Regions from separate parts of the Colwellia sp. SU-HH01172 genome, predicted to be linked through region 1. Evidence: predicted binding sites of a transcription regulator. Region 1 holds the regulator's gene; each other region holds the start of a gene.
The links. Region 1 encodes LexA, which represses DNA repair genes until DNA is damaged. Its sites were predicted from a motif close to TACTGTATNNNNATACAGTA; they were not measured.

Region 1 (10,864 bases):
TGCCTTGCATGTTGCTGGTTGGGTAAGTCTATTTACACTGCATGTGCTTTGGCCATTTTTATGGATTTGGGCAACCTTATATCGTGAAGATAGAGGTTGGGGCTTCAAACATCAAACCCAGAGCAGTCATTCAGAACTAGCGCAATTAACTCAAGAAGTTGAATCACTAAAAGCTGAGTTGAATATAATTAAGCAATCGCTTAAAACTGTGGAGGAACAATAATATGGATTTAATTATTATTCTTACCTACACCGCTATTTGTACAGTAATTTTTAAAGTATTTAAAATCCCATTAAATAAATGGTCAGTGCCAACAGCAGCTTTAGGTGGAGTGTTCATTTTAGGTGCGTTGTTAATGTTGATGAATTACAACCATCCATACGCAAAATATGGCAAGGAAGTATTTGTTAGTATTCCTATTGTGCCCAATGTGAGTGGTACGGTAAAAACCGTTGATGTTATTGCCAATCAACCCGTACAAAAAGGTGATTTACTGTTCACGCTTGACCCAACACCGTTTCAAGCAAAAGTTGATCAAGTCTCAGCCTTACTAGCTGACGCAAAAAGTAGTGACTTGCAAAATGATCAAAAACTTCAAACCGCAATAGCCAATGTTGCTAAAGCGAAAGCTGATAAAGAACGTAACTATTCAAATTACCAACGCTACCTAAAAGGTAAAGAAAAAGCCGGTGTAAACTCACCTTTTACTGAGCAAGAGCTTGAGAACAGAAAGCAGCTATTTGAAGCATCTAACTCAAAACTACTTGCCGCTCAGTCAGAGGAAAAAAGAGTTAAACTAATTGCCGATGCTGAAATATTAGGTTTGAACCCGCAAGTAGCACAACTGCAAGCACAATTAGACAAAGCCTTGTTTGACTTGGCAAGCACACGTGTTTACGCACCAACAAACGGCATGGCAACGCAAGTCGCGTTACGACCAGGTGTACGAGCAGCCTCTTTACCACTTCGACCAGTAATGACTTTCATACCGAATGAAAAACGTGTTTTTGCTGGCTTGTTTTGGCAAAATTCATTATTAAAAATGAAAGCAGGGCTAGACGCAGAAGTGATTTTAGACAGCGTTCCTGGCCACGTCTTTAAAGGCAAACTGGTTCAGCTATTGCCTGCAATGTCAGAAGGTGAATTTCAAGTTAATGGCCAGCTAATTTCTGCTAATAGACTTGCTGCGCATGGTTTTGCTATTGGTCTTATTGAGCTAGAAGAAGACTTGTCGGATTATGGCTTACCTTTTGGTATTCAAGGTAAAGCTGTGGTGATAAATCATGATAGCGACCCGCTACATGTTTCTTTAATGAGACGGATTCTACTGCGAATGATGGGTTGGATTAATTATGTATACCCTATTAAGTAAAATGTAAGTTATTAGAGTAGCTACTAATATGGGGTCGTTTCAACCTAGCGATCACTACATTTATTGCCTATTCTATTATCAAAGCCTTTCTTGTTATATTGTTTATTTGTTCATCATTAATTCTTGCGTTTATTTACAGCCTGTATACAATGACAGTGATACTGTTTAAAAGTACAGGCTACCATAAGTTGCTTAAGGAAAAAATATGCGCCCTTTAACACCCAGACAACAGCAGATATTTGATCTGATCCGAGAAAAAATTTCTGATACAGGTATGCCACCAACACGAGCAGAAATTGCTGATTTTTTTGGTTTTAAATCAGCCAATGCCGCCGAAGAACATTTAAAAGCGTTAGCAAAAAAAGGTTATATTGAAATGTTACCAGGCACCTCCCGCGGTATTCGTTTAGCGGAAGAGTTTGTTGAGGAAGATGGTCTCCCCTTAATTGGTCGCGTCGCTGCTGGTGAACCAATACTTGCTCAAGAGCATGTTGAAGATCATTATAAAATTGACGGTAGTTTATTTCATCCTGTCGCTGATTATCTGCTACGTGTTAACGGCGAAAGTATGAAAGATATTGGTATCTTGGATGGTGACTTATTAGCGGTTCATCAAACAACTGACGTGAAAAATGGCCAAGTAATTGTTGCTCGAGTTGAAGATGATGTTACGGTTAAGCGCTTTAAACGTGAAGGTAACGTGGTTTATTTACATGCAGAAAATGAAGATTTTGAACCGATCGAAGTTGATTTAACTAGTCAACATTTTAATGTTGAAGGGATCGCTGTTGGCGTTATTCGTGCAGCTGATTGGATGTAAATTCTATTTTATCTCCTACTATCAAGGTTAACTTTTGTTTTATTATTGTGCAGGTTTCTAAAGGTGCTTATGTTTTAAACCTGCGCTTTCCCTTCTTTAAGTTTGTTTCCTTTCTTTAAGGTTTGTTTTTTAAGAATAATTATCATTCTTACTCCTGAAACGCTCAAATAGATTGTTTTTTATACGATTCTGATGTGAAGCTTTTATTAAATTTTCGGTATGATGATCACATGCTGAATAAAAATTAAACATATCTCTAAAGCCTTTAAAAATGCACAAAAAGCCCGGTTTAGGGTTATTACTCTATTGTATTTATTAACTTTTATTTTTTATGCTTTTTAAATTTTAAATTGACCCAGATCAAGTTTTAAGTAATTCTAGTCTAGAAAACGTACAAATATAACAATAGGGCGTATTTGACGACTGTTCAATATTACGCCACTTAAATAATAATAAATGTATGAGCAAAATCACTGGTTTATCACGATAAAAATATGATTAATTAGTTGTTTTGCCTTAAAGGGTGAAGGAGATGTCGAGTGAAAAGACGTAACCTAGGTTTGCTGTTGCTAGGGGGCTTGTTGTCTAGTTCAGTTATGGCAGATATGCCGCTGAACTTGACCAAAGGTGTTACGGAGGTTAGTAGAGATGTATATGACTTACATATGCTAGTGCTCTATATCTGTACTGCTATTGGTGTTGTGGTCTTTGGTGCAATGTTTTGGTCTATGGTATTTCACCGTAAATCAAAAGGTGTTAAACCAGCAACATTTCATGAAAGCACAAAAGTTGAAATTCTTTGGACGGCAATTCCAGTCGTAATTCTAATCGCTATGGCAGTGCCTGCCACTTATACGCTCATTGATATGGAAAATAATGATGATGCGGATCTGACAGTGCAAATTACCGGCTCTCAATGGAAGTGGCACTATAAATACTTCGATCAAGATATTGAATTCTATTCAGTACTTTCTACTCCTCGCGAACAATATGAAAATCAAAATGGCAGTTCAGCAGAAAAAGGTGAAAACTACCTGCTAGAAGTTGATCGTCCTTTGGTTATTCCTACCAATAAAAAAGTACGTTTTGTTATTACCTCGGATGACGTTATTCACGCTTGGTGGGTACCTGCATTTGCTGTTAAGCAAGATGCAAACCCGGGTTTTATTAATGAAGCATGGACTAAAGTTGACAATCCTGGCACATATCGCGGCCAATGTGCGGAGCTATGTGGTAAAGACCACGGCTTTATGCCAATTGTGGTTGAAGTTAAATCTGAAGCAGACTATGCACTTTGGGTTGATGAGCAAAAACAATTAAAAGCTAACGCGGCGGCGGCTGAAGCGGCGTCATTAAATGCCTCAGTTTCTATGGATGAATTAATGCAGTTAGGTGAAACAACCTATACCGCTTATTGTGCAGCTTGTCACCAAGTGAGTGGCCAAGGATTACCTCCTGCATTCCCAGCACTTAAAGGCAGCGCTATTGCAACAACAGGGCCAGCAAGCGAGCATATAGATATTGTTTATAACGGTAAAGCTGGCACAGGTATGCAAGGTTATGGCAAGCAATTGAGCTTAAAAGAAATTGCTGCTGTTGTGACTTATGAGCGTAATGCTTGGGGTAACAATACCGGCGATGCTGTACAAGCGGCTGATGTTAAAACGGCCGTTGGAGGTGAAGCAGAAAGTTTAACTGAAGCTGTGAAAGAAGCCGCCGCTGAAGTAAAAGAAGAGGTTACCCAGGCAATTACTCAAGAGATGGCGAAAGTAATACCTACTGAAGATTTATCTAAGGTTTATAGCCAAGATGAATTGATGGCCATGGGTGAAAAAGTTTATATGAGCGCATGTGCTGCTTGTCATCAAGCCAATGGTGAAGGTATGGCGCCGGTATTTCCTGCCCTAAAAGACAGTGTAATTGCTAAAGGTGACATGGCCGTACATATCGATATGGTAGTTAACGGCAGTAAGAAAAATCCAGCGATGGCAGCCTTTGGTGGCCAATTAACTAAAACGCAAATTGCTGCAGTTGTCACGTACGAGCGTAATGCTTGGGGTAACAATACCGGTGATTTAGTCCAGCCAGCAGATGTTGCTGCTAGCGCGAAGTAGGGAGGCGTTAAAATGACTACAGATGTAATTAATGATCAATCCGAGCATGATTCACATGACGGTGAACATCATGATCATAAAATGACTGGCCTTAAGCGCTGGTTGTATACCACTAACCATAAAGATATTGGTTCCATGTACCTATGGTTCTCTTTTATTATGTTCTTAACCGGTGGCGTGATGGCACTGGTTATTCGTGCTGAGTTATTCCAGCCGGGACTACAGATAATTGAGCCAGATTTCTTTAACCAAATGACCACAGTACATGGTTTGATTATGGTTTTTGGCGCGATAATGCCAGCCTTTACCGGTTTGGCTAACTGGATGTTACCTATGATGGTAGGCGCGCCAGATATGGCGCTGCCACGTTTGAATAACTGGAGCTTTTGGATTCTACCATTTGCTTTTGCTATTTTATTATCGTCTTTCTTTATGGAAAGCGGTGCACCAAATTTTGGTTGGACCTTCTACGCGCCACTATCAACAACCTACAGTAACGGTAGTACAGCATTTTTTGTTTTTGCTGTTCATATCATGGGTATTTCATCAATTATGGGAGCGATTAATATTGTCGTCACCATTATGAATATGCGTGCTCCAGGTATGACTTACATGAAAATGCCATTGTTTGTTTGGACATTCTTCATTACGGCTTACTTACTAATAGCGGTGATGCCAGTGCTCGCGGGTACCGTAACTATGGTATTAACCGATACCTACTTTGGTACGAGTTTCTTTGATGCTGCCGGTGGTGGTGACCCAGTAATGTTCCAGCATATTTTCTGGTTTTTTGGTCACCCTGAAGTTTACATTATGATTTTGCCTGCTTTTGGTATTGTTTCTACAACCATTCCAGCGTTTTCTCGTAAAAAACTCTTTGGTTATAGTTCAATGGTTTACGCGACAGCATCCATTGCTTTCTTGTCGTTCATTGTTTGGGCTCACCATATGTTTACCACAGGTATGCCGTTATTTGGTGAACTGTTCTTTATGTATTGTACGATGTTAATTGCGGTGCCGACGGGTGTGAAAGTATTTAACTGGGCAGCAACCATGTGGCGTGGCTCGATTAGTTTTGAAACACCAATGTTGTTCTCTATTGCCTTCGTTATTTTGTTCACTATTGGTGGTTTCTCTGGCTTGATGCTAGCCATGACACCGGTGGATTTTCAATATCATGATACTTACTTCGTTGTTGCTCACTTCCACTACGTGCTGGTAACTGGTGCCTTATTTTCTATTTTTGCTGGTGCTTATTATTGGTTACCGAAATGGACTGGCTATATGTACAACGACACGTTAAGCAAGTGGCATTTTTGGTGTTCATTAATTTCAGTGAATTTATTGTTCTTCCCTATGCACTTTTTAGGTTTAGCCGGTATGCCGCGTCGTATTCCTGATTATGCCTTGCAGTTCGCTGACTTTAATAAATGGGTCAGTATTGGTGGCTTTGCCTTTGGACTTTCACAATTAATTTTCTTAGTGCTAGTGATTAAGTGCATTAAAGGTGGCGAAAAAGCTCCGGCAAAACCTTGGGACGGAGCAGAAGGTTTAGAATGGACAGTGCCTAGCCCTGCGCCGTATCACACCTTTGAAAAACCACCAAAAATTGATTAATTGGAGACAAAATGGATAACGGCGAAACGCAAGATAAAACCTCAGAGCAAACACAAGTGCAAGCGACTGACGCATCAGTGAAAAAAACAGTTAAAAAACTGATGTTGATAGTGTTTGGTATGTTTGGCTTTGGTTTTGCGATGGTGCCGTTATATGACGTGTTTTGCGATATCACCGGGTTAAACGGTAAACCGTCTAATGTTGCTGCAACATACAACGCGGCAACAATAGACACCGAACGTACAATTACCGTGCAATTTTTGACCCGAACGGCTAAGGGCATTCCTTGGCAGTTTGAGCCAATGATAAACGAAATAAAGGTACATCCAGGTGAAAGAAAAACCGTTAAATTTTATGCCAAAAATGAGTCTGTAAGTGATATTGTCGGCCAAGCCGTACCGTCAGTTTCACCAGGTAGGGCCGCGGTTTATTTTCAAAAGATTGAATGCTTTTGTTTTAATAATCAGCCGTTAAAAGCCAGTGAAGATGTTGAAATGGGTTTACAGTTTTATGTTGATTTAGACTTACCCGACGACGTTTCCACCATCACCCTATCTTACACTTTATACGATATTACAAGCTCGGTTGATTCTTAAGTGCATGGCACTTAAATGAGGGGAACAACAATGACGACAAAAGAATACGAAAGTTATTACGTACCAGCGCAAAGTAAATGGCCAATAATTGGTGCCATTGCGCTATTTTTAATTGCCGTTGGTGCAGGCAGTTATGTAGCAAATTTAAATAATCCTGACAGTGTTGGCGGCGGTTGGATATTACTTGCCGGTATCGCGTTGATTATTTATATGATGTTCGGTTGGTTCAATAATGTTATTACTGAGTCAATGTCTGGAAAATACAGTCATCAAATGGACAATTCATTTCGCCAAGGTATGAGTTGGTTTATCTTTTCAGAAGTGATGTTTTTTGCTGCTTTTTTTGGTGCCTTACTTTATGCCCGTACTTTTTCGGTACCTTGGCTAGATGGTGCCGGTAACAATGCCGCAACCGCTGCGATTTTATGGCCTGACTTTACCGCGACTTGGCCATTAATAAAAACCCCTGATGGTACTGAAACAACGGCTATGGGTTGGTATGGTCTGCCGTTGATTAATACCATTTTACTGTTAACTTCTTCAGTTACTGCCCATTTTGCTCATGTAAGTTTAGAGCAAGAAAAACGTGGTTTATTGAAATTTTGGTTAGGCTTAACGGTACTCTTAGGTTGTGTGTTTTTATATTGCCAAGGCTTAGAGTATGCCCATGGTTACGCTGATGAAATGAAACTGTATTTAGACAGTGGTATTTATGGCAATACCTTTTACTTGTTGACTGGCTTCCATGGTATGCATGTTACTTTAGGTACCATCATGTTATTGGTAATGCTTATTCGGGTGTTTAAAGGTCATTTCACACCGAAAAATCATTTTGCTTTCCAAGCAGCAAGTTGGTACTGGCATTTTGTTGATGTAGTCTGGGTACTATTGTTTGTGTTTGTTTATATTATCTAGCGCTATAGGCTGATGAATATAAGAGCTTTAAGGTACGATATCTACAATGTTAGCTATCGTACCTTATAACTTAATATGGACGTGGGTTAGGTGTAATAACACCGGTAAGTATCGCCAGTAAAAGTAACAGTATAAGAATGACAGAAGTAATCACACGGCGACCAATAAATTTCGACATAGGTGGCTTGTTTGGATCATTTCTATTCATAATAAATAGTGCTCGGAACAGGTTATAAATCATAAAGGCTAATAAGCCGACAACAATAATTTTAATTAACACAGCATTCTCTCTTTTATAGTCTGTTTTTAGTTAGTGAACATGCGGTAGTCTATGAATTCGGTATCACTTCAGCACAAGTTAAAACAACTTAATTGGCCGATGGTTATATTTACCATGCTAGTATTTTCGTTATTAATCAAGCTTGGATTTTGGCAAAGTAGCAGAGCACTTGAAAAAGAACAACGCCAACAACGCATCAGTGAATTGAGCCAGCGCCAAGCACTTTCATTAACGCAAGTATTAGCACTTAGTGGCTTACAAGATGGTATTAATGACTTACCTATTGAACTTAATGGTGAATTTGTTGCTGATAAAGTGTTCTTATTAGATAACCAACCGGATAAAGGACGTTTCGGGTATCGTGTCTATCAAATAATTGCAAGTGACAACCACTCGATATTGGTTAATTTGGGTTGGGTGCAGGGGTCAATAGACCGCAATGTACTACCAGAAATAACGGCAATTACAGGACAACATGTTATTACTGGCCACGTACGAGAAATTGAAATAGGTATTCAATTACAAGCACAAGATTTTGTTAATCCATCGTGGCCATTACGAGTACAACAAATTGAATTAGACAAATTTTCACAATTAATTGGCAAGAAACTATTGCCCTTTGTTGTTTACTTAGATAAAAAAGAGACTATTGGTTATAAAAAGAACTGGCAGCCGATTGTCATGCCTCCAGAAAAACACCGAGCATATGCCTTTCAATGGTTTAGTTTGGCTCTTGCATGGTTGAGCTTGATGATTTGGGCAGCCATAAAAATGAGTAAAAATAGCAATACAGAATAATAAGTAAGAAAAATATCGAAACCGACATCACCACCTAAAAACAAGAATAAAAGGCTGAGTTGTATGAGTTCTTCAGAGTTAAAAAAATCGCGCCGCAGTATGCTAATTCTCTTAGCGGTATTTATCATTCCCGTGGTGTTGGCTAAGTTAGCGTTAAATCAGCAATGGTTCAATTATGGTGTTACTAATCAAGGGCAGCTAATAGAGAACGAATTAACTTTAGCAAAATTAGGTTTGAACGTTGATGACTTTGATCATCAATGGCTAATGTTATACAGCTTGCCAGAAAATTGTGACGACCAGTGCGAAAAAGTCTTAGTCAGCGTAAACAATACCTATATTGCTTTAGGTAAAGAAATGCCACGGGTTAAACCGGTAGCGCTAACTCAACAAAATTTAACCACAGAACAATCAGATAAAATTCAAATCAAAAAATGGCATGTTCAAGCTATGCCAGCATTAGCAAAAACTGCTATCACACGATCTCAAGTATTCATCGTTGATCCGTTAGGTAACGTCATCCTTAGTCATCTGCCGCCTACAAGCACTGAACAATTACCACAATTTGGTAAAGCAATTTTAGCTGATTTTAAGAAGCTGCTTAAATATTCGAGGATCGGCTAAATGAGAACCCAAAGCTTCGCCGATATTAGAAAGCTCGTTTTTGTCAGTATTCTACTGGCTATTTTAGTGGTCAGTTTAGGTGCGTATACCCGCTTAACCCATGCTGGGCTTGGTTGTCCTGACTGGCCAGGGTGTTATGGCTTACTTGATGTGCCAGAAACAGCCGAACAAATTACTGCCGCGGAACAAGCGTTTCCAGAACGGCCAGTAGAGCCAGAAAAAGCCTGGAATGAAATGATCCATCGCTACTTTGCAGGAACCTTAGGGTTATTGATTTTAGCCATAGCCCTTTTGTCATTTAAACGACGGGCTCAAGGTGGACCTGTTGGTTTACCGATACTGATTTTAGTCGTAGTGATATTTCAAGCGGCATTGGGCATGTGGACCGTTACCATGAAGTTAATGCCCGTTGTCGTAATGGGGCATTTGTTAGGAGGTTTCACCACCCTCTGTTTGTTATTTTTATTGTATTTACGTATAAGTGGCTACCGAGTACCGGGTGGTGATTTTGCGCTAAAAAAATATGCTAAGTTTGCCGTTATCGGTATTTTTATTTTAGCGGGGCAAATTGGTTTAGGGGGCTGGACATCATCGAACTACGCTGCGCTAACTTGTACAGAATTACCAATTTGCCAATCAGACTGGCTAGAGCAGCTTACCTTTGAACATTCTTTTGACTTAGTACCGCCAGAGAAAGACAGTTACGAATTTGGTCATTTAGATCACGCCTCTCGTGTCACTATTCATGTCATGCATCGATTAGGGGCCATTGTCACGGCGTTATATTTATTTTGGTTGGCCATTAGTATTTATCGAAAAGCACAATCGCCATTTTTCAAAAATGCGGCGATGAGCTTAGGATTTATTTTAAGTGTACAAATCGGCTTAGGTATCAGTAATGTTTGGTTTTCTTTACCGCTGAGTGTTGCTGTTAGCCACAATGTTGTGGCCGCCATGTTAATGATGTCATTGATCACTATGACATATAGTTTAAAACGTAAGATTTAGGGGCAGATTATGAGTGAAAGTAGCACAATAGCAGCGAGTCATAGCGCACCTAGTACGCCGATTTGGCGTGATTATTATGAAATCACTAAGCCACGGGTGGTGGCATTATTAGTACTAACGGCACTGGTGGGTATGTGTTTGTCGGTTCCAGGCATTATTCCTTGGCAAGTATTAGTTCCGTCGATGATTGGTATCGGCTTTTTGTCATCTGCCGCCGCCGCAATTAACCATATCGTTGATGAACGCATAGACAGTGTTATGGGCAGAACTCATAATCGCCCGTTACCCAATGGTCGGCTTACCGCTAAAAATGCCTCAATGTTTGCCATGACGCTAGCCGTGACCGGTTTTGCGATTCTCTATAGCTTTGTAAACCCATTAACGGCATGGTTAACATTTTCTGGTTTAGTGGGTTATAGCTTTGTTTATACCATGTACTTAAAGCGTGCAACGCCGCAAAATATTACTATTGGCGGTTTAGCCGGAGCAATACCACCGTTATTGGGTTGGACAGCCATGACCAATGAAATACACCCAAATGCCTTGCTATTGGTACTGCTGATTTTTACTTGGACACCGCCACATTTTTGGGCATTAGCGATTCATCGAAAAGATGATTATGCCAAGGTAAATATTCCTATGTTGCCGGTTACCCATGGCGTTAATTTTACTAAAACTCAAATTTTACTTTATACCGTTTTACTGTTTGTTGTTGGCTT
Region 2 (10,864 bases), on a different contig from region 1:
GCCGCCAAGCGGACCAATATTACTGACAATATCACTAACGCCGTGTTCATCACCACTAACAATAACATGTGAACTACCTGCATCTTTAAGTAGTGATTTACTGTAGCTCAACATGTCTTGCTGATTGCGCTGCAAGTGCGCTTTGTCTTGTCCCATACGAGAAGACTTACCGCCCGCTAAAACCACACCCAAACAAGATTGAAAAAGTAGATTTTCCGTGTTCATTAGCCACCCAACATGGCGAGGTTTTTAGTCGCGCCGGTCATTTTTTCATGGAGAAAATGGGTTTGTTTTTTGTCTGTCATCATATTGCTAATAGCATGCTTTAATGGCTCGGTATTATCGTCTTGTAAATAATCTTTTAACGACAAACCTTGCTCGGTAAATAAACATAAATGTAATTTACCTAAAGAGCTGACACGTAAACGATTGCAGCTATTACAAAAATCTTTTGAATAGGGCATGATTAAGCCAATTTTACCAGCATAATCAGGGTGATAAAACTCTTGTGCCGGGCCTGACGCTTTATCATTGATGACGGGTAACCAACCGTCAAGTATCAAGTTTTGCTTAATACGAGAGCCTTGTACGTGTTGGGCGTCAAAAAATTCTTGGTTGTCACCTGTTTGCATCAGCTCAATAAAGCGCAATGTCACAGGCGTGTCTTTTAACCAAGCCAAATAACTGGCAATGTCATAACCATTATATTCACGCATTAACACTGTGTTAATTTTAATATCGGTACTGCCTTCGGCCAGCGCCATATCAACACCTTTGAGGATATGCTTTAGCTTGTCGTGACCGGTGATGGCGTGAAATTGCCTCGGGTCTAAACTATCAATACTGATATTGATGGCGTCAATGCCCGCGTCTAGCCAGCTAGGTAAGTGCTCAGGGAGTTTAAAGCCGTTACTGGTAATTGCCACTCTTTTAATGCCGGGTGTTTGCTTACATTGGGCAATAACATCGGGTAGGTCTTTACGCAGAGACGGTTCGCCGCCGGTAATACGAATTTTTTCCGTACCCATGTCGGCAAATGCTGAAGCTAACCGGGTAATTTCAGGTAAGGTCAGGAATTTTCTATCGTGGTCGCACTGGTAACCGTTGGGTAAGCAATAGTTACAACGAAAATTACATACGTCAGTGATAGATAGGCGCAAGTAGTAAAACTTGCGTCCGAAGTTGTCTGTTAACATGTCACCTTTCCAATGTCGGGAGGCAAACAAGTTTCCTCGTTAGCCCTGGCAAACACAAAATAAAATTTGGTTTACGGCTATATCAGCGTGCTTGAACAAAATCGTCAGGTTTAGCGGAAATAGCTCGGCGAATTTCAATGATTTATTAATTTATATCATATAATCACAAGCATAGTATGATTATGATCAATATAACAGATAAAGACCTGAATTATGTTTACTTAGCTTCAATGTAAGCGAATTCATCGTAAAAATGTTTTCATTATGTGAAATAGAAAATTTAAATTGGAAGAGTTTATTATGGTTGATTGTTGTTCTGCCCCAGGATTAATGCCATTCGCACAAGCGCTAGAAACAATGCTTGGTGAAATTACTGCTATTACCGAGATTGAAATGACTTCGTTAGATCAGGCTTTAGGTCGGGTTCTGGCCGATGATATTGCTAGCCCGATGAACGTACCGCCACATAATAATTCAGCGATGGACGGTTATGCGTTTGCCCATGAGAGCTTAACGTCACAAGAACATTTGAGTTTAGTTGGGCGCTCTATGGCTGGCCAACCCTTTGACGGTGTTTGTGACAAAGGGGAATGTATTCGAATTATGACCGGAGCAAAGTTACCTGCAGGTTGTGATACGGTTGAAATGCAAGAAAACTGTCAAGCAAGTGACGATAGTGTCCGTTTTTTGGAAAAGCGTAAGTTGGGTGACCACGTACGCTATGCTGGTGAAGACATCACCAAAGGGGATGTTGTTTTTGCCAAAGGCCGTCGTTTATCGGCAATTGATATTGGTGTTTTAGCCTCGCTCGGTATTAATGAGATACAAGTTTTTCGCAAGTTAACCATAGCCTTGATAGCCACAGGTGATGAACTAAAAGCCTTAGGTGAACCGTTGGGTAATGGTGACATTTATGAAAGTAATAGTTATGCGTTAACGGGTATGTTGAAAAACCTGAACGTTAATATTATTGATTTTGGCGTGATTCAAGATGATGAAGAAGCGATAAGACAAGCGTTTATAGCGGCAGATGAACAAGCCGATGCGGTGATCTCTTCTGGTGGTGTCTCAGTAGGTGATGCCGATTATACCAAAATGGTGCTTGAGCAATTAGGCGAAATTGCTTTTTGGAAAATAGCCATGAAGCCGGGTAAACCATTTGCGTTTGGTAAACTGCCAAATAGTTATTTTTTCGGCTTACCGGGTAACCCAGTTTCCGCTATGGTTACCGCTGATTTATTAGCAATGCCAGCGTTAATGAAGTTGCAAAGCTGTCATGCTAAGCCAGCGACAATGATGAAAGCGAAGAGTTTGTCTGATTTACGGAAGTCGCCGGGTCGTATGGACTTTCAACGTGGTATTTTATCGCAAAATTCAGCGGGCGAATTAACGGTAGATACAACCGGAAGTCAAGGCTCTGGCATTTTAACCAGCATTGCTTTTGCCAACTGCTATATTGTTTTACCTTCTGAGCAAGGCCGCGTAAATGCTGGTGAAATGGTTGATGTGCGCTTGTTTGAGCGCTTTTACTCTTAGCATGTTAACTCACTTTAAGAGCAAAATAATTGTCTAAAACAATTTACTTTATTCCCGGCACTATGTGTGACGATCGCCTATGGCAGCCTACCTGGCAGCTATTGGGCGAACAATCTATGCAAGATTGTCAGCTGGTGCATTTGCCGATACCTACCATTGGGAGTATGAATGACGTCGTTGGGGAAATGGCAAATAAAATAGTCGCAGATGAGGCGATATTAGTGGGCTTTTCACTTGGCGGTTATATCGCTAGTGCCATTGCATTGCGCATACCTGATTCGATAAAGCACTTAGTTATTGTATCTAATATGCCAAAAAATTTACCTGACAGTGAAATAAAGCAGCGACAACGTACGATTGCTTGGATAGCCAAGCGAGGCTATTCAGGGATACCCAATAAACGCATTGAGGATTTATTGCATCCTAATATTAAACAAATTAGCGCTGAAGAGTTTGTTAACATAAAAAACGTGATTGTAAAGATGGATCGAGATTTAGGTGTTAGTGTTTTATTGCACCAACTCGAAGTTTCTATGTCTCGGCCAACTCTACTTAGTCAACTATCGAAGCTAAGTCTCCCGATAAGCTTTTTGATTGGTGATGTTGATGCGCTGGTTGATATACCAGCAATGACGCAGGAGTTTGATGGTGCTAATCATATTGCAATTGATAAAATTAAAAATACTGGCCATATGCTGCCATTAGAATCCCCTCAAGCATTGGCTTCAGCGTTAACAAAACTATTATCTGGTCAATAAACAGGTTTTAACTTCGAGAGATAATAGAGCGATTATCGTGTTATACGTTCAGTGTTTACTAATTTAAATGGTTTAAAGCTGTGCTTGCGTATAGGAAAAAGTGTAAAATAGCCGCAATTAAACATTACGCTAGGATTTTAGCCTTGAGCGACAGCAAATTTTCATCATTACCTCTACAAACGGCCCTTTTAGATAACTTGGCAACGCTTGAATACCACTCTATGACTGAGATACAAGCACAAAGCTTACCCGCTATATTAGACGGCAAAGATATTATCGCTCAGGGGAAAACTGGCTCGGGGAAAACCGCAGCATTTGGCTTAGGTTTGTTGAATAAGTTAAAAGTTAAAAAGTTTAGAATACAAACCTTAGTGCTTTGTCCTACGCGTGAATTAGCTGACCAAGTAGCAAAAGAAATCAGGAAGCTTGCCAGAGCAATTCATAATATTAAAGTGCTAACCTTATGTGGTGGTATGCCTTTTGGGCCGCAAGTGGGGTCACTTGAACATGGTGCACATATCATCGTTGGCACACCTGGACGCATTGAAGATCATTTAGGCCGCGGCACGTTGTCACTTGAGCACGTTGATACTTTGGTGTTAGATGAAGCTGATCGTATGCTAGAAATGGGTTTTCAAACCGCGCTAGATAATATCGTCGGTAACATTCCTGAGCAAAGACAAACTTTGTTATTTAGTGCGACGTTCCCAAAACAAATTCAAGTAATTGCCAATAAGTATTTACAAACGCCAGAAGTAGTGAAAGTAGAGTCTACTCATGCGAGCAATACTATTTCTCAGCATTTTTATCATGTGGAAAATGATGAACAACGCTTAACTGCGGTACGTTTATTGTTATTAAAGCACCGACCTGAGTCGAGTGTCATCTTTTGTAATACCAAAATAGAAACACAAAACGTTGCCAATAAATTAGCGGCGTACGGTTTTGGCGTAGTTGCTTTACATGGCGACATAGAACAAAGAGATAGAGATCAAACCTTGGTGCGTTTTGCTAATAAAAGTGCTTCAATTTTAGTGGCGACCGATGTTGCGGCTCGTGGATTAGATATTGATGCACTTGATGCGGTCTTTAACTACCATATTGCCCACGATAGCGAAGTGCATATTCACCGTGTTGGACGTACCGGTCGAGCGGGAAGTACCGGCTTTGCATTTTCTTTATTTAGTGACAAAGAGCGCTATAAAGTTGGATTGTTGGAAGACTATCTAGAACGAACTATTGAAGGTGAGGTTTTACCCGAAAGTGAAGTATTGCAAAGTGGCGTATTTTTACCAAAAATGACCACAATACAAATTGATGGCGGTAAGAAACAAAAAGTTCGCCCTGGCGATATAGTGGGTGCGTTAACAGGTGACAATGGCATTGCCTTTGAACAGTTAGGGAAAATTCAAATGGGCCCAAATTGGGCTTATATAGCGGTTGAAAAAATGGTAGCTAGAAAAGCATTAAATAAGCTTATTAATGGGCAAATTAAAGGTCGTAAATTTAGAGTTAGAGAATTAACCTAATTGCTCCTTTTTATTATTGATAGGTAATGCAACCAACTAGGTACTCTGACTACAGAGCAGAGTACCTGTGGTGTTGATTATTCATTGCTTTAGTACCTTTTACAGCTCAAAATTAACATTGATTTTTTCAATTTTTGCCACATCAATAATATTGACACGGCCACTAATACTGCGTTCCAAGCGGGCTGCTGTCTTATTTGCGCCATATCTGTGTGCGAAGTCTATAATATCGTCACCATTACACATCACTTTTAACGCGATAACTTGATCACGTAAATTATATGACTTTGCTGTTTTTCGATATTTGATAACGCTATTGCTCAGTGTTGATTTACATACGTCAATTAGCGCCGCTTCAATGTATCTATCCATCGCATGACTACTAAAACTGATTGATGATAAAAGTGCAAATGCTGTTGTTGCTAATGTTAGTGATTTTAATTTATTCATGGTTCTCTCCATACCAAAAAAAGATTATTTATTTACTTTGTTCATATTAATAGTTACCTAAATTCACGATAAAGTTGTAATAATGAAATTAGTGAATGTAAGAATTAATTGGTGATATATAAGTGTGGTGTAATTTTAATCTTTTGTTATTTATTGTTTTTATTGCTTGTTGCAAAGAGGGGAGGCTTGTCGGTCGACACTAACTTTTACATCTAGTGACATTCCGATATGTTTTTTTATCTTGTTCTGCAATATAACGCACGACAAAAAGCATTTATATTGAGCGTTATCAATCTAAAGATTATTCTTTTCTGGTAATTTAGTGAAAACAGGGTATGATTCTGTATGTATATACAGTTGTTGTGGTGTTTAAATTCCATGTATTGCTATGGTGAATAGTTATACAGGCCGATTTTTATACGTTATGATAAATGGCAGTGTTTGAATATAGAGAGATAAGGGATACTAATGGCAGTTGAAAGTCGATTTGTCGTCATAAGACATGGTGTGGAGGTAGAAACATTTATGGATAAGAAAGCCGCAGATGAGTACGATAAAATGCTTGATATGGCAGACAATCTATCTGAAATGTTTGAACAAGCGCCGGTTGAGCTTACAGAAAGTATTCGTGAAGAGCTAAGTATCTATCTCGCGCAAAATCGTGAGAATGTTTTAATTGCCCTGCAAGCCAAAAAAGCTAAAGCACAGAATAATAAAGTGGTTGTCCCGACTGCAGAAGCTAATAAAGCAGTTGAAGCGACTTCATCTAATAGCGTTGAGGCTGAAAAAGTAGCTAAAAAAGAGTCAAAAGTTAAGGCAGCAGGCGCTAAAGTAACAAGTAAAAAGACGGCAGCTAAAAGTAAAACTGAAGCCGCATAATTTTTTATGTTCAAGCTCTTGCTGCTAAGCGGCAAGTCTTGAACTTCAGTTCGGTCTGAGCGTTTGCAATATCAATTAATTCGCAGTATTCGTCGAAAAACAATCGCATTACAGGTGAAAAATGCTCAAGTTATTGTGCGTGCACCTGAGTTCGTAAAAGTTGAATATATTGATAAGTTAATAAAGTTAAAGTCAGCTTGGCTGAACAAAAAGCTTGCACAGCAACTTAATCCTGCTTCAAATTCCCCCTCACCATGCCTTAATAATAGTTTTCGTTTTGAAAACCCACTCAATATTGATGGTGTGCCACACAAAGTTATTATCTGTTTTGGTAAACAAAAAGTGCTTCATGATGAAATAGAACAATCACTTCATGTTTTTATTTCTGCTAGATATCGTCACTATGAACTGAGTTCGGCAATCATAATCGAGAAAGTGAAACGCTCAATAGAGTTGTGGTTTAAAAGCACTTTATTAGATTACATAAATCATAAGTTACCTTTGCTTTCAGAAAAAACATTGTTGCACGCTAAGTCATTTAACGTGCGAAAATATAAAGCGCGTTGGGGAAGCTGTAATAATCGTGGTGAACTTAGCTTTAATTATTTGCTGAAAATGGTGCCCCCATGGGTAGTTGATTACGTTATTGTCCATGAGTTATGTCATCTGCAGCACATGAATCATTCGACAAATTTTTGGCAGTTAGTTGAACATCATTGTCCCGACTTTCGCTTAGCTAAAAGTTGGCTAAAGGAAAATCAGGCCTCTCTTATTTGGTGCTAAGAGCAAAAAATATTGCATGGATAGTGCCTTTAATGAGGTATAAGGCGTATCACTTAGCCATACGTTTGTTTTTATTGTGTTTTCTTTATTCTTGGTATGAAATCTGCTTATTCTCCGTACAAGTAACTATTAACCTTTGATTTGATCGTTAAAGGCTAAAAGTATAAATAATCAATATCACTTTGTGTGCATTTTACTTAAGGAAATATGATGAAGCTGGGCAAATATAGTTGGATAGCCATGAGCATTTACTTATTATCAGCGATAATGTCTATCGCATTTTTTGATTTACTGGTTAACCTTTAAATAAAAGTTAACGGATGCTTTTTGGTAAATAGTACAATGATTAATGTTTTTTGATAAATCATTCATTTTGTCATTTTTCTGTAGATGTCGACAAGATAGACATTAAAAATAGTGTTATTGAGCAATAACAAAATAAGAAATGTGATATTAATACGTACTTTTAGCGATAAAAATTTAAAAAAACGTCATTTTTACCTGTATTAGTAATTAACAGCGGCGTTAATTTCAGGTAAATTAGAGGTTAATAATAAAAATAATAAAGGATTAGCATCAAATGAGCGCGAGTGTTCTTATTTGTGATGACTCTAACTTAGCTAGAAAGCAAGTTTTAAGAAGCCTTCCAGAAAAATTGTCAACTAACGTGCAATTAGCCAAAAATGGTGAAGAAGCACTGATCATTTTGCGCAATCAAGATATTGATGTGCTATTTCTTGATTTGACTATGCCTGTCATCGATGGTTTGGGCGTTTTACAAGCCATGAAAGACGAAAGTATTGAATTGCCCGTATTTGTTATTTCTGCTGATATTCAGCCAGAAATGCAAAGTCGTGTTTTAGAGCTGGGAGCCAGGGCGTTTTTACGTAAGCCAGTGCAGCTAGAGACCTTAAATCAAAATTTGGCAATGCATGGATTACTATGATTGCATTTGACCTTGATGAAGATCAACAAGATTGCTTGCAAGAGCTTATTAATGTCGCAATGGGACAAGCCAGTGACCAGCTTGCCCGTTATTTAGATACCTTTGTCTATTTAAAAGTCCCCAATATAGAACAAGTCAAAGCGGAGCAATTATTTGATACTCTTAATAAAGACTTAAATGCTACCGCCGTTGTTAGCCAAGGCTTTTTTGGCTATGAAGGAATTCGTGGTGAAGCCTTATTAATGTATCAACCACAAGATTCTGATCGTTTAGCTGACTTACTGGGCTATGAGGCAGATGAATTGACCTTTGATGAGCAAATCATTGATCTGAGTTCTATTTTAACTACAACATTTTTAAATGTTTTTGCCAGCCAAATTAATAATCAAATGTCATATAGTGCGCCGAGATTACTGTCTGCGAATTATGGTACGGTTTCAGAACATTTGAACCAACAATCATTTAATTGGGATTTAGCTTTAAAGGTGCGGATCAGCTATCAAGTTACTGATTATTCGTTTAATTGCGATATGGTATTGTTGATCCCAGAGGAAGCCATTAATAACATTAAAACGGTTATTGATCGGATACTAGAAGATTACTAATTATGTTAGATGAGCTTTGTATTAATATTTCAAATCGATTAAACACTGGGATTTTAATTCTAGATCGCCAATATAATATTGTTATGTGGAATCGCTTCTTGGAAGTGCATGCCAATAAAAATGATAATGATGTGACAGGGAAAAGTATTTTTACCGTTTTCCCTGAGTTACCTAAAAAGTGGTTTGAGCGAAAATTGTCAAGTGTCATTCAACTTAAAACTCCGTCCTTTTGTGGCTGGGAACAACGTCATCATTTATTTGAATTATCTCATTCTCGTCCCATCACCACTGACAGTCATTTTATGGCGCAAAACTGTACCTTTTTGCCGGTTGAAGTTGAAGGTGAAGTAGAGCATATTTGCATTTTAATTGAAGATGTTACCGATGTATGTCATTACCAAACTCAGTTAAATAAAGCGTTGCAAGAACTGGCTTTGTCTAATCGTATTGATGGCTTAACTCAAGCGTTTAATCGTAAACACTGGGAAGAATGTCTGGCAAAAGAGTTTTCACGCGCACGTCGCTATCAGCATGATTTAGCTTTAGTGATGTTAGATTTAGACCATTTTAAATTACTTAACGACACCTTTGGTCACCAAGGTGGCGATATGGTGTTAGTCGAGACGGCAAAAACTGTCGACAAATTATTACGCATGGGCGATTTGTTTGGCCGCTATGGTGGTGAAGAGTTTGCCGTGATATTGCCTAATACTGATATAGAAGGCGCTGAAGAGGTTGCAGAACGTATTCGTCAAGCCATTGCTAAAAATACCATCCAATATCAAGATCGGATTATTAGCGTCACCGCTAGTATTGGCGTTGCGATTATTGACAGTGATAATGCTCGCTATGAAGATCTTATTAGTAACGCTGATCTTGCATTATATGATGCTAAAGCGGCGGGGCGAAATCGTGTTTGTTTAGCAAACGAAACCGTTGAGGTTTGAATATAATTGAGAAATATTCATTACACCTAACTTTTATACATATATTAGTTTATTTTATTCAAAAATATCAGTTGACAGATTTTTACAGTTCAGGCACTTTATAACTATGAATATTTCACTTCGCCGTACCATTATTATTACCACTACCACCCTCATTGGGATGGTGGTCATCGGCTGACGTGTAAAACTTACTAATTTTATCAAGCCCGTGACCATAAAGGTTTCGGGCTTTTTTCGTTTTATAAGGAGTAAAAATGCGTGTATTAAAGTTTGGTGGTTCATCGTTAGCGACGGCACAGCGTTTTATTGATGTTGCTAATATCATCAAAAACAAGCACCAGTCGTCAAAATTGGCTGTCGTTGTTTCTGCGCCGCAAGGGGTAACGAACCATTTGGTCGCGATGGCTGAAAATATTTCAGATGAAGAGAAGCTGAAAAGCGACTTACAGCACTTTAAACATGCTATTGAAAATATTATTAGTGATTTGTCGGCGACCTTGCCTGAATTTTGCCATCAGCATAGTGAGCAAGCGTTGGCAAATTGGGAACAGCAATTAAGCCGATATTTGCACGGTGCAACATTATTGTCTTTTTGTCCTGAGCATGTGCGTGCACGTATCATCAGTATCGGTGAGCGCTTAAGTGTCGCATTACTGCACTCAGTATTAGCGGTCGATAATATTGAGGTAAGTACTATTGCGCCGGAAAAATTCTTGCATACTAATGATATTGCATTGAATGCGGTTGCTGATTTAGTACTATGTAAAGAAAAATTTCAACAAAACTATAGTGAATTGAATGAAGTTGCACTAATGCCAGGTTTTATTGGCGTTGATAGCAAAGGTGATGTGACAACATTAGGGCGTAATGGCTCTGATTATTCTGCAGCCGTATTAGCGGTTTGTAGTGAAGCAGAATATTGTGAAATATGGACGGATGTTGATGGTGTTTACAATGCCGATCCACGGCTAATTAAAGAAGCGCAGTTGTTAGATTACTTATCTTATCAAGAAGCCATGGAGCTTTCTTATTTTGGCGCCAGCGTTTTGCATCCTAAAACCATTGGCCCGATTGCCCAGCATCATATTCCGTGCTTAATTAAAAATACCGGTAATCCAGATGCTGCAGGCACTTTGATTGCCAATGAAAATGATCAGAAAAAACAAGTGAAAGCGATTTCTAACCTTGATGATTTAACTATGGTTAATGTTTCCGGCCCAGGGATGAAAGGCATG
Region 3 (10,864 bases), on a different contig from region 1:
GTTTGGGTGGTATTTATTGCTGGCTTTTCTCCTATTCCTTATAAATTGTTTACTGTTAGCGCTGGTTTTTTACATATGGCTTTTCTGCCATTTATGCTAGCGTCAACTATCGGTCGTGGTATGCGTTTCTTCTTGGTCGCAGGTGTTATTCGTTGGGGGGGAGCACCGATGGAGAAAAAAATTAGGCAATGGGTTGATGTCTTAGGTTGGCTGGTTGTTGCCATTATTGTTGTTGCTTATATTGCAACAAGATAGAGGAAGATAATATTTTATGGCGAAAAGGATGAAATTCTATTTATTCAACATTAATCACTTACTGATATTGATTGTGATGTTGGCAATAAATGGCTGTTCTAGTCGCACCAAACCCGCACCGGTTGTTGATGTCCAAGGCTCGCTTCCGTTGAGTCAACGAATAAAAAATAGTGTCACTGGGAGTGAATATATAGTTAAAAAAGGTGAAACTTTATATTCGATAGCATGGCGTGCAGATGTTGATGTTCGCACCCTAGCAAATATCAACAATATTAAAGCTCCTTATAATATTTACCCAAATCAAAAATTATTTTTAAGTAAAAAATCTAGCCAGCCAAGTAAAAATAAAGCTAAGAGTAAAAGCTTTAACTCGTCAAAACAAAAAGTTATAAAAAAACCTATTGCACAGAAGAAAAAGCAGGAGTATGGTGGAAATGTAACTGAGCAAAAAACAAGCAAGAAGGCTCAGCAACAAAAAACTGCGTTTTCACAAAAAATAAGAAAATGGCAGTGGCCTGCGAAGGGAAAAGTTATTCATAAATTTTCCACCGCAAAACAAGGGAATAAAGGAATCGACATTGCGGGGCGACGCGGTGATTCGGTGAAAGCAACTGCAGATGGCAAGGTAGTATATGCCGGTGATGCGTTACAAGGATACGGCCAGTTAGTCATAGTTAAACATAACGACGATTACCTTAGTGCCTATGCCCATAACGATCGCATTCTAGTTAAAGAACAGCAAGTTGTAAAAGCCGGTCAAGTGATTGCTAAAATGGGTGATACTGACGCTGAAAGAGTCATGCTTCATTTTGAAGTTCGCTTTCGCGGGAAATCAGTCAATCCCATGAAGTATTTGCCGAAATAATAATAAAAATTTATCAAGAAATAGATTGGAGCCAACGTGAATATTTAGTCAGTAAATTTAGCAATTGCTAATAGCGGGAGATATAACATGGGCATAAAAAAACAAGTAGAGTGTTCTGATGTTGCGGAAAAAGAAAAGCCAAATAATGCTAAGGCGACATTGTCTGAAGAGACCCCCTCTAATTTAGATGCAACACAAATATATTTAAGTGAAATCGGATTTTCGCCATTATTAACTGCCGAAGAAGAAGTGTACTATTCTCGCCTTGCCCTAAAAGGTGACGAATCATCCCGTAAACGAATGATCGAAAGCAATCTTCGTTTAGTTGTTAAAATTGCCCGTCGTTATAATAATCGTGGTTTACCCTTATTAGATCTTATTGAAGAAGGAAATTTAGGCTTAATTCGTGCGGTAGAAAAGTTTGATCCCGAGCGTGGCTTTAGATTTTCTACTTATGCGACATGGTGGATACGTCAAACCATTGAACGCGCTATTATGAACCAAACTCGCACCATTCGGTTACCTATTCATGTGGTAAAAGAGCTGAATATTTATCTTCGTACCGCTCGTGAACTCGTGCAAAAACTTGATCATGAACCGACCGCTGAAGACATTGCTATGGAACTTGATGTGCCAGTAGAAGATGTCAGTAAAATGTTGCGTTTGAATGAACGTATTGCCTCGGTTGACTCACCCTTTGGTGGTGAAGGTGAAAAAGTTTTACTAGACGTTATTCCTGATGAAAAGTCCGGTGGCCCAGAAACTAAATTGCAAACTAATGATATTAAACATAGTATTGTTGACTGGTTAAACGAGCTTAATTCTAAGCAGCGTGAAGTACTAGCAAGACGTTTTGGTTTATTAGGCTATGAAGCGGCGACATTAGAAGACGTTGGTGTTGAAATTGGTTTAACCCGTGAACGTGTTCGTCAAATTCAAGTTGAGGCGTTAAAACGATTACGTGACATTTTGAGCCAACAAGACTTGTCTATCGAAGCCTTATTTCAGGCACAGTAGTTAAATAGTTATTTCGTTGATAAAAAAAACCAGCAAATGCTGGTTTTTTAGTTTTAGCGAAGGCAACAATTAAACTAATTCTTTCAATTTATACAGTAAATCAAGTGCCATTTTAGGGCTTAAATCATTTACATCGGTTGCACTCAAGGTTTCCACAATGGGATGACTAGTATCCATGAGTGACAATTGCTCAAATGCTTGTGGTTCATTATTCATAATCGATGGCGCTTGCATGTTTTCTAGCTCAGATAGCCGTTGCTTTGCCCGTTGAATAACGGTTCTTGGCACACCAGCCAGTTGTGCCACTTGCAAGCCAAAACTTTTACTTGCCGCACCTTCTTGCACTGCATGCATAAAAACAATGCTGTCGCCATGCTCAACAGCATCAAGATGAACATTGGCTAAGCTATCAATTTGTTCTGCTAATAAGGTTAATTCAAAATAGTGACTGGCAAATAGTGTGAAGGCTTGAGTTTTTAATGCTAACATTTCTGCGCAAGCCCATGCCAGTGATAGACCATCATAAGTGCTGGTACCGCGGCCAATTTCGTCAAGTAGCACTAAGCTTTTGTTGGTGGCATTATGTAAAATATTGGCGGTTTCGGTCATTTCAACCATAAAGGTTGAGCGACCACTGGCTAAGTCATCTGAAGCGCCAATACGGGTGAATATTCTATCAACCATGCCAATATTAGCCGCACTTGCGGGCACGTAACAACCAATGTGCGCAAGTAAAACAATCAGTGCTGTTTGGCGCATATAAGTTGATTTACCGCCCATATTTGGACCGGTAATAATCAGCATTTTTCGGCTATCAGTGAGAACCACTGGGTTTGCAATAAAAGGCTCAACCGTCATTTGCTCAACCACGGCATGGCGACCAGCTTCAATGTTAATACCACTTTCTTCTTGTAACTTAGGCTTAACATAATTTAGTGCTTCAGCACGTTCAGCAAAGGTATTTAATACATCGAGCTCAGATAAAGCTTGTGCCAGTACTTGTAAGCTCTCTAATTCAGGTAAAACTTTATCAAACAATTCTTCGTACAAGCGTTTTTCAAGCGCAAGAAACCTACTTTGTGCTGACAGTACTTTTTCTTCGTGTTGCTTTAATTCATTAGTAATAAAGCGCTCATTGTTTTTAAGCGTTTGACGGCGAATATAATCGTCAGGCACTTCGTTAGCTGAACTGCGGCTAATTTCAATGTAGAAACCATGTACCTTGTTATAACCAACTTTTAACGTTTGAATACCTGTACGGGCTTTTTCACGTTCTTCAAGCTGTGCCAAAAATTCTGTCGCACCATCACTTAAATCTCTAAGTACATCAAGTTCGTCATTGTAGCCTGGTGCGATAACGCCACCATCGCGAATTAATACCGGTGGATTCTCAACAATTGCACGCTCTAATAATGTTTGAACTTCGGGTAGTGGCTGACATTTTGAGACTAATGAGCTTAAGTAGGTTTGTGAACTTGCTTGCATTAATGTTTGGAGATCTGGCAAAAGCATAAGTGCATTACGTAAGCGAGCAAAGTCCCTTGGGCGCGCAGAGCGTAAAGCTACGCGAGCGACGATACGTTCAACATCACCAAATTGCTTTAAGTTACCATTAAGTTCAAAGCTAAGATCTTGCTGTAGTAACTCTGCAATGGCATCTTGGCGATTATTTAGTATGGTAAGATCGCGCAGCGGAAAATGTAGCCAACGCTTAAGCAACCGAGATCCCATAGGTGTCGCGGCTTTATCTAGAATTGCTGCGAGGGTATTTTCACTGCCACCTTGCAGGTTTTGAGTTAACTCTAAATTTCGTCGAGTCGCCGCGTCTAGGATCACTGCGCTTGAAGCACTTTCGGCGATAATTGCTCTGATATGTGGTAACGCTGTCCGCTGACTGTCTTTAACGTATTGAAATAAACAACCCGCCGCAGCAATACCTAGTGGTTTATTGTCAACACCAAACCCTGACAGTGATTTAGTGCCAAATTGTTTGTTTAACAGAGTTTTACTGGTTTCTAAATCAAACTCCCAATCTGGACGTCTGCGCAAACCTTTACGTCCGGCAATAATATTAGTTGCAGTAAGTGATTCTGGGTACAGTAATTCGGCTGGTGATAATCGTTGCAGCTCAGCTTGTACTTGTTCTTCTGTATTTGGCTCGACTAGAACAAAACGGCCACTGGTCATATCTAAATAGGCTAAACCAAAACCTTGAGGGGATTGATGCACGGCAACAATTAAGTTGTCTTGTCGGTCCGTCAATAGTGCTTCATCACTGACAGTGCCAGGGGTTACCACACGCACAACTTTTCGCTCAACCGGTCCTTTACTGGTCGCAGGATCGCCAATCTGTTCGCAAATCGCGACCGACTCACCTAATTTTACTAGCTTAGCTAAGTAACCTTCGACAGCATGATAAGGTACACCGGCCATCGGAATGGCATTACCACCTGTTTTGCCACGCGCCGTTAATGAAATATCTAATAAGTCAGCTGCTTTTTTAGCATCATCAAAGAATAATTCATAAAAATCACCCATACGGTAAAAAATCAAAATATGAGGAAATTCTGCTTTAATGGTCAGGTATTGACGCATCATTGGCGTGTGGGCCGAGAGGTCTTGCGGTATTGTGGTCATCGAAATGCTGTAACTCATAAATTTATCAAGGTATTAAGTGAATAGATTATGCCATAAGGCATGCTTTCAGATCTTTCTATTTTTAATAAATTTAACTGTTATTCAGAAAAAGAAAACACCTGTATAACATCAAAAATCAGTAAGAGTAACTTTTTTAGCTGAAATTTCTAAAAGTTACTAATCGATTTAAATTCCTTATTTTTCAATGGATAAAAAGTACGACAACTTTTATTTTTAAAGTAAAATAAAATAAATTGATAAAAACCTTGATACTGTACGACTATACAGTATACTTTGCTTCATCAAAACGAATTAACCACCTAAATCATTGTGGAGCAATAAATGAGCGACAATAAAGAAAAAGCATTATCAGCTGCCTTAAGCCAAATCGAACGTCAATTTGGTAAAGGTTCAATCATGAAGTTGGGTGATAATCGCAGCATGGACGTTGAAACCATTTCAACGGGTTCATTAGGATTAGACATTGCCCTAGGTGCGGGTGGTTTACCTTTAGGTCGTGTCGTTGAAATTTATGGCCCTGAATCAAGTGGTAAAACAACACTAACGCTAGAAGTTATTGCCGAAGCACAGCGTAACGGAAAAGTTTGTGCCTTTGTTGATGCTGAGCATGCACTTGACCCGATTTATGCGGAAAAACTAGGTGTAAACATTAACGAATTATTAGTTTCTCAGCCGGACACCGGTGAGCAAGCGCTTGAGATTTGTGACATGTTAACCCGCTCAGGGGCAGTTGACGTGATTGTTGTTGACTCGGTTGCGGCCTTAACACCAAAAGCTGAAATTGAAGGTGATATGGGTGACTCGCACATGGGCTTACAAGCTCGTATGCTTTCACAAGCCATGCGTAAGTTGACTGGTAATTTGAAACAATCGAATACCATGATGATTTTCATTAACCAAATTCGTATGAAAATTGGTGTCATGTTTGGTAATCCTGAAACAACAACTGGTGGTAACGCATTAAAGTTTTATGCTTCAGTACGTTTAGACATTCGCCGTATTGGTGCTGTTAAAAACGGTGATGAAATCGTTGGTAACGAAACCCGTGTGAAAGTGGTTAAAAACAAAATAGCTCCTCCGTTTAAACAAGTTGAGTTCCAAATTTTATACGGTGAAGGTATTAATAGCTTAGGTGAATTAATTGACTTAGGTGTTAAAAACGAAATGGTAGAAAAAGCTGGTGCTTGGTATAGCTATAAAGGCGATAAAATTGGTCAAGGTAAAGCTAACGCAGCTAAATACTTGAAAGAAAACCCTGAAATAGCGCAAGAAATAGATACGCGTTTACGTGAAGTGTTTTTAACAAAAAACAAACCAACCGAAGCGATTGAAGAACCCGCTAAATAATTATTAATTTGTTTTAGCGCTATTAAAAAGCCACTTTTCAGTGGCTTTTTTGTTGCATTATTTTACAAAACAAAGCGACTTTTACTGTTGTTTACTTTCCCTTATTACTGTGAAATTTTCTGTAACTTGATATGATGATATTGCCTTTACAAGATTTAAAAGAGGTTTTCATTGTTAAATAACCACGGCCATTTTGCTTTACTCGAACATTACTTTAATCAAGGTGATGAGTTTGACTGGGTAATGGCGACAATCGTCAACAAAGAGGGCTCAAGTTACCGCTCACCGGGAGCTATTATGTTAATTAATAGCCTTGGCCAGTCTTTTGGTTTAGTTAGCGGCGGTTGCTTAGAAGCCAATATTATTCTCCACGCTAAGAAAGTCTTCGATAATAAACAGGCATATTATGTTGAATATGACATGCGTGAAGAAGATGGCTATGCTGCGGAGCTGGGAGTAGGCTGTAAAGGTAAAATAGGTATTTTATTACAGTATTTATCGGCTGAGCATAACTCTTTGCTTGCACAATTATTTCAGCGTTTGCAAAGTGGCGTTGCCAGTTACCTACAGCACATCTATAAAGTGTCAGATGGCAAGGTTAAACAATTAAATACATTAACTTTGTTTGATAGTAAAGGTCAGTTATTAGTTACTACGAGCCCGCATAGCCAAGGTTTTGACAATGAGCAGTTAACTCGAACTGTGGCATTGAATAAACAGCATAGTAATACAATTGTTGAAGCGGGTGAGTTATCGCTGAGCAAAATTTCTGCACCATTTAATTTATGGCTGTTTGGTGGTGGCTCAGATGTTATTCCTTTGGTCTCTATGGCGGCACAGCTTGGCTGGCGTGTCACTGTTGTTGACCATCGTTCCAGTTATGCTCGTCATAGTGTCTTTAAACAAGCATCTGATATTTTTCGAGTTCATCCTGATGATTTTTTCAAGCCTGAGCATGCCGAGCAGGTAAAGTTATTTCAGCAACTAGATGCCGCCGTTTTGATGACACATAACTTAACCTTAGATGCTGCTTGGCTAAAGTTATTACATTCAACTAATCAGGCTAAGTATATTGGCTTACTTGGGCCACTTGAAAGGCGAAGTAATGTTGAAGTGCTTAGTCATATCGATGATAGAGCCTGGTTATCACGCTTAGTTAATGGCCCTGTCGGTTTAGATATCGGAGGAGAGCTCCCCGAGTCTATTGCTTTATCTATTCTCGCTCAGTGTCACAGCGTTTTGCACAATCGCAGTGCTTTGGCGTTGTCGGGTAAGTTTATTAATAGTTAACATTAGCGAGTTTTCTTTATTCATAACAGCTTATTTTTTGTTGGCCTAGTCCTTTAGTCTAGTCTGTCACAATTGTCATTGAAGTTTTCTATAATATTGTTACGGTATCTTGTTAAAAGCAGCTAGCATAATCGCTTGCTTGAAACTAAAAGATCATTAGGTTAGAAAATAAAATGACATCAAATACTAAGATCATTATTGCTGATGATCATCCGCTGTTTAGGCAAGCGTTATCATTAATGCTGAAGTCTAGTTTCGTGTGCTCACACTTACTTGAAGCGGAAACCATCCCGCAATTAGAAGAAAAGCTGGCGAATATTTCTGATATCGATCTAATTTTGCTCGACCTTGATATTCCCGGTGCTCACGGCTTTAACACCTTAAGTAATCTTCGACATCTATACCCAGAGATAGGCGTGGTTGTGATTTCGGGCTTTGAAGACCCCGATACCATAGGCAAAGCGATGAACATTGGTGCCGCTGGCTTTATTCCAAAATCGACACCCGTACCGGAAATGATTAAAGCGATTAATGATGTGATTAAAGGCGAGTTGTGGACACCGGAGGGCAGCTATAATCCCGATGATGAAATACTCGAGCAAGAAGATAAGTTAGCGACGTTAACGCCTCAACAGCATAAAATATTATTAATGTTTGCCGATGGATTACTCAATAAACAAATAGCCTACGAATTAGGTTTATCGGAATCAACAATTAAAAGTCATGCTAGTACTATATTCTTAAAATTAGGTGTTAAAAGTCGCACTCAGGCGGTCATCCTGTTAAATGAACGCCAAATGGCCAATGCTTCTTTTACCTCATAGCAATATCATGTCTTTACAGCAAGTTAGTGAGTTGATTGACTTGGTGCTAGTTTATTATTGAAAACTATCAGAAATATAGTTTTGCTCTAACTGCTTGGTTAACAGTGAACTCATTAAAGCCCGTAATGCCAGCGGTTTTATTATTTTTCTTAAATAGCCAATATCTGCTTGTTGTGCTTGCACTTGCACTGACTCATCGGTTGTTGCGGTAATTAAAATGGCCGGCAACGGATAGTGACTTTTTGCTCGTAAAGAATTGATCAGCTCAATACCGTTGATGTTGTCTTCACACGCGGAAAAAGTGTCATGGTTATTGTGAACGCTTAGATAATCCGTAGTGGTTTGCGCATTAGTTTTAACTTGAGCGCTAAGCCGTTTCTCTTCAACCAGTTGATAATCTACTAATAAAATATCAATCTCTTCTTCATGCGCTTGATAAATGTTAAGCGCTTGCTGTGCGTTGCTTGCGGTGAAAACTCGACACTTCCAGGCTGATAAAAGTTCATTCATGCCTGAAATAACATCCAGCTCATTATCAATACAAAGAACGCCAACGCCCTGTAAAGTCGCACTGGCTTTCATCGGACGTGGCTGCATTTGTTTTGGCTTAGTGGTAATAGGGACTTCGACACTAAATAAACAGCCACAGCCAGCTTTAGAGGTTAAATCAAGGTCATGATGAAGGATATTTGCTAAGCTTTGCGCAATGTTGAGGCCGAGTCCTAGGCCTTTTGGTCCCACTAATTTTGTTGGTAGCTGAGTAAATTGCTCAAATACTTGCTGTTGCTTATCTTCTGGGATCCCAGGCCCATTATCGATAACTTGTATGCATAGATTTTGGCCTCTACGACGGCAGCCTAGTAATACTTTGCCGTGGCTGGCGTAGCGAAAAGCATTGCTAAGAAAGTTTTGCACTATCCTAGCGAGTAAAGTTAGGTCACTTTTGATAAATAATTTGCTTGTTTGGCAATGAAATTCGACCTGATAATCGTTTGTCAGTGCCGAGAATTCTGACTGCAACATATCGAATAATCGTGCTACCGGAATAGCGGAAATGTCAGGACTAATATTACCGCTTTCAATACGGGCTATTTCATTTAAATCGAGCAGTAAATTATTGGCAATTTCAAGCGAATTATCAATTTGCTTTATTTGACTGCGTTCGTGTTCTGACACTTTTGAACTTAAACTAACGGCTGAGGAGAATAAGCGAGCAGCAGAAAGTGGTTGCAATAAATCATGGCTGCAGGCACGTAAATATTGACTCTTTTTTAAATGTGCTTGCTCGGCCTTAAGCTGTGCATTAGCGAGATTTTGGTTCGCTTTTTCCAGCTCTAAATTGGCTTGTTCTAACTCTTTGGTACGCTCAAGAACACGACTTTCAAGGTCAGTATTTTCCTCTTTTAAATAGCTTTCCGCCCGACGGAACTCTGTAATATCGGAAAATATCATGACAAAACCTCCACCCGGTATTGGATTACCCTCAATATGAATAATTTTGCCGTTTGGTAAGGTTCGCTCTGACTTATGCTTGCTACCTTGCCTTATGTATTGCAAACGCTTTTCAACCTGAGCTTCAACATCATGAATATAACGCTTTTGATTACCAAGGTTATAGCGAATTAATTGGCTTATTGGGCAGCCAATATAAATAAAGTCTTTCGGGTAATTAAAAATGTCTAAATACTGTTTATTCCATGCTACTAAGTTAAGGTTACCGTCAATTACAGAAATACCTTCACTGGTATTTTCTATCGCGCCTTGTAATACCGAACGACTAAACTCAAGTTGCTGTGTTGAATTGTCTTCAACTATTTTCGCTACTTGATCAAAGGCAATATCTCGCCCGCCTAAAGCGAAAGAAATTACCAACTTTGCCGATGCCGATCCCATAACGCTAGCCAGTGTATTTTCGGCATGAAACAGCAAAGCTTCATTATAGGTTTTATGCTTTTTGTTTTTATGAATGCTATTAAACTCGCTAAAGCACTCAGTTGCTTTTTCTTGCCCGATAAATCGAGCAACTAGATATTCTAATTCGCGAAAATAAATTTTCGGTTGTTTTGGTAAATGAGATTGAAGATTTGTATCTTTCTTGTAAAAGAACTTACTTTGCATTTCTTCACGAATGCTTTGTCGTGTCAGCAAAGAAACTATGTATAACACCAAAATATTAATACAGAGACCAAACAGCGTAACTATGGTGGTTTCTGGCCAACGGGTATCTGCTAATGGGTGTGGATAAAAGCCCAACTGAGGCAATAAATTAAATAATGCCCAAATTGAAAAGCCACTACCAATGCCCCAAAGTACGCCTTTTTGCGTTGCACGTCGCCAGAAAAAGGCAGCAACTAAGGCAGGGCCAATTTGGGCGATGGCACCGAAAGCAACTTCACCTAATGATGCTAAGGTATCGGGTGGTGACAGCAATAACATGCCATAGCTTAAGGTGATCACGGCCACTACTAAGGCTTTACGGATCAAAAGTAGCCGAGATTGAAAATGCAAAAAATCATGATGCTTTCTTGGTGCTAATTTAAACATTAAAGGAAAAACAATTTCATTACTTAACATGGTACTCAAGGCAATTGTTGAAACTATGACCATC

Region 2: the regulator LexA is predicted to act here: its motif matches at 5,809-5,828, upstream of AC27JP_RS19195 (YebG family protein).
Region 3: the regulator LexA is predicted to act here: its motif matches at 5,045-5,064, upstream of recA (recombinase RecA).

The regions. Positions count from the first base shown of each region.
Region 1 covers NZ_BAAJMB010000006.1:270,044-280,907, reverse strand. The annotation lists gene AC27JP_RS16440 (DUF3302 domain-containing protein) at 1-223, shown strand, start outside; gene AC27JP_RS16435 (HlyD family secretion protein) at 225-1,373, shown strand; gene lexA (transcriptional repressor LexA) at 1,579-2,193, shown strand; gene coxB (cytochrome c oxidase subunit II) at 2,790-4,307, shown strand; gene ctaD (cytochrome c oxidase subunit I) at 4,320-5,924, shown strand; gene AC27JP_RS16415 (cytochrome c oxidase assembly protein) at 5,936-6,520, shown strand; gene AC27JP_RS16410 (cytochrome c oxidase subunit 3) at 6,551-7,435, shown strand; gene AC27JP_RS16405 (DUF2909 domain-containing protein) at 7,506-7,715, opposite strand; gene AC27JP_RS16400 (SURF1 family protein) at 7,767-8,513, shown strand; gene AC27JP_RS16395 (hypothetical protein) at 8,577-9,137, shown strand; gene AC27JP_RS16390 (COX15/CtaA family protein) at 9,162-10,145, shown strand; gene cyoE (heme o synthase) at 10,155-10,864, shown strand, end outside.
Region 2 covers NZ_BAAJMB010000009.1:157,126-167,989, reverse strand. The annotation lists gene mobA (molybdenum cofactor guanylyltransferase) at 1-225, opposite strand, end outside; gene moaA (GTP 3',8-cyclase MoaA) at 225-1,196, opposite strand; molybdenum cofactor riboswitch at 1,183-1,338, opposite strand; gene moeA (molybdopterin molybdotransferase MoeA) at 1,497-2,732, shown strand; gene AC27JP_RS19210 (alpha/beta fold hydrolase) at 2,762-3,490, shown strand; gene dbpA (ATP-dependent RNA helicase DbpA) at 3,634-5,019, shown strand; gene AC27JP_RS19200 (DUF3718 domain-containing protein) at 5,119-5,469, opposite strand; gene AC27JP_RS19195 (YebG family protein) at 5,938-6,348, shown strand; gene AC27JP_RS19190 (M48 family metallopeptidase) at 6,412-7,131, shown strand; gene AC27JP_RS19185 (response regulator) at 7,712-8,077, shown strand; gene AC27JP_RS19180 (chemotaxis protein) at 8,074-8,682, shown strand; gene AC27JP_RS19175 (GGDEF domain-containing protein) at 8,685-9,629, shown strand; gene thrA (bifunctional aspartate kinase/homoserine dehydrogenase I) at 9,884-10,864, shown strand, end outside.
Region 3 covers NZ_BAAJMB010000005.1:147,593-158,456, forward strand. The annotation lists gene AC27JP_RS14285 (YqaA family protein) at 1-255, shown strand, start outside; gene AC27JP_RS14290 (peptidoglycan DD-metalloendopeptidase family protein) at 272-1,120, shown strand; gene rpoS (RNA polymerase sigma factor RpoS) at 1,208-2,137, shown strand; gene mutS (DNA mismatch repair protein MutS) at 2,207-4,774, opposite strand; gene recA (recombinase RecA) at 5,117-6,142, shown strand; gene AC27JP_RS14310 (XdhC family protein) at 6,314-7,432, shown strand; gene AC27JP_RS14315 (response regulator transcription factor) at 7,606-8,256, shown strand; gene AC27JP_RS14320 (hybrid sensor histidine kinase/response regulator) at 8,311-10,864, opposite strand, start outside.